2 linked regions of the Glaciimonas sp. PCH181 genome follow. The main gene of each other region encodes a partner of the protein of the gene in region 2 in a complex. Links are inferred from orthologs where the notes say so. Each region holds a gene or a part of one and is shown on either strand. Other genes may lie near its edges. The genes, in order: lpxA and C7W93_RS01195.

The links.
Region 1: the proteins of C7W93_RS01195 (region 2) and lpxA are in contact, whole or in part, in a crystal structure (PDB 4J09), measured with the Escherichia coli proteins. The link is inferred for Glaciimonas sp. PCH181 from one-to-one orthologs.

What each region holds. Positions count from the first base shown.
Region 1 is NZ_PYFP01000001.1:1,275,928-1,279,083, forward strand. Bases 166-2,995 are described here. They hold lpxA (acyl-ACP--UDP-N-acetylglucosamine O-acyltransferase), read right to left. Parts: upstream 2,060-2,995; coding sequence 1,271-2,059; downstream 166-1,270. Other genes in these bases: lpxB (lipid-A-disaccharide synthase), read right to left, coding at 166-1,242; fabZ (3-hydroxyacyl-ACP dehydratase FabZ), read right to left, coding at 2,066-2,566; lpxD (UDP-3-O-(3-hydroxymyristoyl)glucosamine N-acyltransferase), read right to left, coding at 2,553-2,995. Also shown: more of lpxB, read right to left, coding at 91-165; more of lpxD, read right to left, coding at 2,996-3,156.
Region 2 is NZ_PYFP01000001.1:273,363-276,678, reverse strand. What follows is about bases 317-3,306. They hold C7W93_RS01195 (MFS transporter), read right to left. Parts: upstream 2,447-3,306; coding sequence 1,187-2,446; downstream 317-1,186. Other genes in these bases: C7W93_RS01190 (hypothetical protein), read left to right, coding at 2,760-3,306; C7W93_RS01200 (tautomerase family protein), read right to left, coding at 914-1,123; dmpE (2-oxopent-4-enoate hydratase), read right to left, coding at 317-863. Outside these bases: C7W93_RS01210 (acetaldehyde dehydrogenase (acetylating)), read right to left, coding at 1-48; more of dmpE, read right to left, coding at 78-316; more of C7W93_RS01190, read left to right, coding at 3,307-3,316. UniProt on the Escherichia coli protein: Probably transports across the inner membrane the two dehydrated forms of N-acetylneuraminate (Neu5Ac), 2,7-anhydro-N-acetylneuraminate (2,7-AN) and 2-deoxy-2,3-didehydro-N-acetylneuraminate (2,3-EN).

The sequences.
Region 1 (3,156 bases), 1.0 Mb from region 2 along the record:
CTTATCAAACGTTTCTTAAAATACTGAGGAAACGCTCGTTAAATAATAAGTTCATTGTGACGCTGAAATATTTCAATAAAAAAATAAGAATTATTTATGTTGCTCAATGATTTTTAATACTGCTTGCGCGCTTTCATTAGCAGTATCGCGCAATAAGCTGTAATGCATGGCGGTAAAGCGCTCACGTAATCTTTCTTGATGCGGCACATCTTCCAACTGAGACCATAAAGCGTCCGCAAGCGCTTTCGGCGTCGCTGCGTGTTGCAGCAGTTCTGGCACCAAGAACTCGCGCGCCAGAATATTCGGTAGACCGATCCATGGCTGATAACTCATATGGCGCAATATTTCCCAAGTGGCACGCATCATTTTGTATGCGATAACCATTGGCTTTTTAAACAGTGCGACTTCTAGCGAAGCTGTACCGGATGCAACCAACACAGCATCCGCTGCGGCCATGGCAGCATGTGACTGCCCGTCGAGCAATTGGATTTGAACATCCCCTAAGCCAGCTTCTTTCACCAGCTCGATAAACAATCTGCGTTGTTTATCACCAGCCATCGGCGCTATAAACCGGATATTCGGGTCTCGCAACGCCAGCAATTTCGCGGCGCCCACAAAACTTACCGTGTTGTACTTTAATTCCGACATACGGCTGCCGGGCATGATTGCGACCACAGTGGCGTCAACTGGTAATGCAAGCTCCACTCGCGCCGCTATAACATCCGGCACCATGGGGATGACTTGCGCCAATGGATGACCGACATAGGTCGCCGGTATGCCAGCTTTCCGATAAATTTCTTCCTCGAATGGGAATATCACCAACATATGCGAGCCGGAGCGCGCAATCTTCTTGATGCGCCCACCTCGCCAGGCCCAAATAGAGGGACCTATAAAATGGACGGTGGGAATACCAGCCTGATTAAGCTGCGTTTCCAGGCCAAAATTAAAATCAGGAGCATCAACACCAATAAAAATGTTAGGCTTTTCAGCGAGCAAGCGATCTCGCAATGCAATTTGAATCCCTTTGAGCTCACGATAATGCGCCAGCACTTCAAACAAGCCGTTGACTGATAACTTATCCATCGCCCAATGGCTGGTAAATCCGTATTCAGCCATCTTCGGGCCACCGATGCCATACATGGATGCGTCCGGCAGATGCGGTCGCAAGCCCGATAGCAAGCGACTGGCCAGCAGGTCGCCGGAAGCTTCTCCGGCAACCATGGCAATTGAAATCGGGGGCATAACTAGGGAGTTAGACACGTTGGGCACGTCAGCGAATAATGCCACGGCTTGATGAACCTATAAATTCACGCAGCATACGAAGATACTGTGCGGAATCAGATGATTTCATTTCCTCAGCTTCTAACGCAGCCGTAGCCTCTGCTAAAGGAAGACTGGAGCGGTAAATGAGTTTGTAAGCACGCTTGATCGTCAGGATTTGTTCTCCGCTAAAACCGCGACGGCGCAGGCCTTCACTATTAATTCCTGCGGGAACAGCCCGATTACCAGCGGCGGTTACAAACGGAGGAACATCCTGACTCACTGCCGCGGTGAAGGCAGTCATTGCGTGTGCGCCAATACGACAAAATTGATGGATCGTCGTAAAGCCACCCAGCAGCACCCAATCCCCGATATGTACGTGCCCGGCCAGCGTTGCATTGTTTGCGATGACGGTGTGGCTGCCTATCTGACAATCGTGCGCCACATGCACGTAAGCCATGACCCAGTTATCATCACCGAGCCGTGTTACACCGACATCTTGGGACGTCCCGCGATTTAGTGTTACGAATTCACGGATTGTATTGCCGTCACCGATCTCCAGACGCGTTGGTTCGCCTGCATATTTTTTGTCCTGCGGTGCCGCACCGATTGAGCCAAACTGGAAAAAGTTATTGTCGCGACCAATGCTGGTATGGCCCTCGATCACCACATGGGGGCCAACTTTGGTACCGGGACCGATGGTCACGTTGGGTCCGATGATCGAATAAGCGCCAACTTCGACCGAACTATCGAGCACCGCATTCGGATCGACAACGGCAGTAGGATGAATTCTGCTCATCGGCAATTAGGCGGAAGGATTAGTCGGAGCGACCGCGGCATGTACCGGCGTTACGGCGTGACGCATGGTGCACATAAACTCTGCCTCAACGGCCAATTCGCCGTCTACGGTGGCAATCGCTTTGTATTTCCAGATACCGCGCACAACACGTAAAATTTCAACTTCAAGCTTGATCTGATCGCCCGGTTCAATCGGACGACGAAAACGCGCCTTATCAATGCCCAGAAAATACACAACGGTATTTTCATCCGGCTTGCGACCATCGCTCAAAAATGACAGCAGCGCGGCAGCTTGTGCCAGCGCTTCAATCGTCAATACACCCGGCATGACCGGTTTATTCGGGAAGTGCCCGTTGAAGAACTCTTCATTGATCGTCACGTTCTTGATCGCGGTAATCGATTTACCACTCTCCCAACTCAGCACGCGATCAACCAGTAAAAGCGGGTAGCGGTGGGGCAAATATTCTTTGATCTGACTGATGTCGAGACCGTTATTAAGACTGTTCATTATTTTTTTCTGTAAGCAGTTCGATTGTTTTTTCCAGAGTCCGGATTTTCTCACGCATAGTGCTCAAATTACGCACTAGCGCCGCTGATTTTTCCCAGTCGCGATGTTTTGCAATGGGATAGAAACCTGTGTACTGACCTGGCTCAAGAATGGAGCGCAACGCCAGCGTGCCAGCCGATACGTGCACATGATCGACGATCGTTATATGTCCATGAATCATAGCGGCACCACCGATGGAACAGTATTTACCGATCGTCGCACTGCCTGCGATTCCGACACATGCAGCAATCGCGGTGTGGGCACCGATGTGGCAGTTATGGGCAATCTGAATCTGATTGTCCAGCTTAACCCCTTCTTCGATGACGGTATCGGCTAATGCGCCACGGTCTATGGTCGTATTCGCACCGATTTCAACATCATCGCCGATCAGGACGCGGCCAGTTTGTGGAATTTTTACCCAGGCACCAGCATCGTTGGCGAATCCAAAGCCGTCAGCGCCTATGACTACGCCTGAATGAATGATACCGCGCTGACCAATTTCGCACCCTGCGTAAATGGTGACATGCGCATGCAAGCGGGTCATTGCGCCT
Region 2 (3,316 bases):
GGTGCCTATATTGCCGGGGCCGATCAGTGCGCATTTTATTTTTTCCATGATTGCATCCTTCACACCGTTGGTGAGAGTTAATTAAAGCGCACCGCGACAGAACCGATGCCGGCAATGGTCACGCGCATCTGGTCGCCAGCCTGCACCGGCACCAGCGCGCTCAAGGCCCCCGACAGAATTACTTCACCAGCTTTTAATCCCAAACCGAGACGGCCCAATGTATTGGCCAGCCACGCTACCGCCGTCAATGGCGAGCCGAGCGCAGCGGCACCAGCGCCGGTGCCAACGATTACACCATTTTTTTCTACCACCATGCCGCAATGAATGAAATCGACCTGATTGGGATCAACCGGGGTATTGCCAAGTACGAAAGCCGCCGACGAGGCATTGTCAGCGACTGTATCCTGAATCCGAATCTTCCAGTCACGAATACGCGAGTCGACGATTTCAAAACACGGCACGACGTAGGCAGTGGCTGCCATAACGTCCAGATTGGTGATGCCGGGGCCGACCAGATCGTGCTTGAGGATGAAGGCGATTTCGCCCTCTGCGCGCGGTGCGATCATGGCGGATGCCGGAACGGTGGCACCGCTGTCATAGGCCATCGCTGAGGTCAAATGACCGAAATCGGGCTGATCGACGCCAAGCATAGTTTGTACGGCGGCCGAGGTCAGGCCAATTTTTTTGCCCACCACGCGCTCACCCGTTGCCAGACGGCGGCCTATCAAATGCAATTGGATCTGATAGGCATCTTCAAGGCTCAGTTCCGGGAAGCGCTCGGTAAGCGGTGCCACTGGCTGACGCTTGATCAAGGCTTCATATAATTCGTCGCCGAGGGTGACAGACATGTTTGGATGGTTCATGAATCGTTTCTCGAAATGGTTGCAATGAAAATCATAGACACCTTTATTCCTCAGGCAATTGGAGGATTAAGCGCTGCCGCATCACTCTTGAGCACATCGCCGATCGCAAAACGAGATGGGGGCAATTCGGTAACCATAACGCGCACCGTTGCCAACGGTGCGTTCAGCGTGCTGGATACCGTGTGTGCAACCTCACGGATGCAACGCTCAACGGCTTCGTTGGATCGTCCTTCTACCAGCGTAATTTGAATAATCGGCATAGCTGTTCCTAGATTAATTAACAGTTAGATATACAAGTAGTGATGTGCTGGCACCCGACGGCTTCACTCCAGCTCCCTGCCCTTGGTTTCAGGTAAGAAAAGAAATACCAGAATCGCGGCTAACAGGAAAAATGCGGAGGTCATGGCAAGTGCGCTGCCGACGCCGTAATTTCCCGATAAAAACCCGACCATCATTGGCGCTAACGCACTGGCAGCACGGCCCGTGTTGTAAATAAAACCCTGCGCAGTAGCGCGAATCGATGTTGGGAACAGTTCGGCGAAGGTAGGCGCAAAACCGCTGTAAAAACCGGTGCCGAAAAAGGCAACGATAGGTCCTAAAATCAGCAGCATTAGCGGGGACTTCACCATGGTATAGAGCGGCACCAGAACCGCTGCGCATATAAAGAACAGGATGAACGCTTTTTTGCGGCCCGCCAGATCAGCTACATAACCGAAGGCAATAAAGCCGATGGCCGCGCCCAGTTGCATGACGACGACCCAAGTGGTTGATTTGATCAGGCTAAAACCAGCTCCGCCTTCGCTTACAGGCGTGCCCAGATAGGTGGGAATCCACGTGAACAAGCCCCAATAACCACACATCGCAGCGGCCGTGAAAGCTAATCCGATGAGGGTATTTTTGCGGTGGATGCCAAACAACGCGCCGATGGTTTCGCTAAAAGAAAGGCGTTTCTTTTGATTTTTCCAGATTTCCGGCTCTTCTACATGACGACGTATCCATAGGCCAAACAGCGCCGGAATCAGGCCAACTGCAAACACCCAGCGCCATCCTAGCAGCGGCAACACGATTGCGGCAACGATGGCGGCCAACGCATAACCGGATGCAAAGGCGCTCTGAACCCACGCCATGACTTTGCCGCGATGCTGGGCTGGCCAGGTTTCAGTAATCAGCGCTGCGCCTGCCGACCATTCCCCGCCAACGCCCAAACCGACCAGAATGCGAAACGCGATCAACTGCGTGAGCGAATCAGAAAAGCCGCACAGCGCCGTACCGACCGAATAACAGATGATGCTCAGCACCATCGATTTGGCACGACCGATGCGGTCAGCCAGAAAACCGAAAACCAGACCACCGAAGGCACTCGCGATCAGCGTAGCCGAGGCCACCATCCCCGCCATACCTTTATTGAAGCCAAGATCCTTACCGACATAGGCAATGATCATTGCAAACAACATCAAATCCATGATGTCGAGCATCCAGCCTATGTAACAAGACCAGAAAGACTTCCATTGTTCTTTAGAGGCACCGCGATACCAAGGAGCGGACTTGGTTTGCTGCTTTATTTGAATAGATTGACTCACCATTTGTCTCTTTCTGATTTCACATCTTTTGATATCGGGATCGGACATCGATGTTGTTTGGTTAATTCAGTATCGATATAGAAGACTTCCGTATCGTTTTTATTATCCCTGTCGCAGTTTATGCAATTTTTTCTGATTTTGCAAACTATTTGTATCTTCTTTAGATACGATTGTCTTTTTCATCGATACAGCATTAAAATAACCATCGACGCTAAAGCGCTGCGTTCAGAGAGTCTCATCAACCCTGCTGGACTTGTCACGTAACGACTCAAGTGGTCGCGTTATCAACTTTTCAAAATAAATATCAGGAGTCAGTATGAGTAGTTATCTTCTTCGTCTGTATCAAGACACATTGCCCACAGGCAATACCCCCGTGTATTTGCCGATGGGTCCGCGCGCGATTTACGTAGTTGACGGCAACGTTACGATTGAATTGCCGAATGGCGGCCAGCATCATGCGCAAGGTTCGGCCTGGGTTGGGCAAGAAGCGATTACGCTGCTGGCCGGAGCGGAAGGCGCGCGGCTTTGGCGCTGGGAACTGCTGACGCAGCATGTTTCAGGCAGCGGCGAACTACACGCAGCGCCGGGAACAGAATCGCATTGCAAGCTAGCGGCAGAAATCGAACTCGATGACGGCTTTGACTGGTTGATGCGCATCGATCGGGTGGGCTTTCCCAAGGGTGGGATTGCCTTTACCCACATGCATCAAGGGCCAGGTATCCGCTGCTGCCTGCACGGGGAAATTACTATCGAAACTGAAGGGCAAACCAATGCCTACAAACCTGGCGAAGCGTGGCTGGAACGTGGTCGGTTTCCGGTCTATGCGCCGACTACCGAGGAGAGCGAAACCGCATTCATCCGCTGCCTGATCCT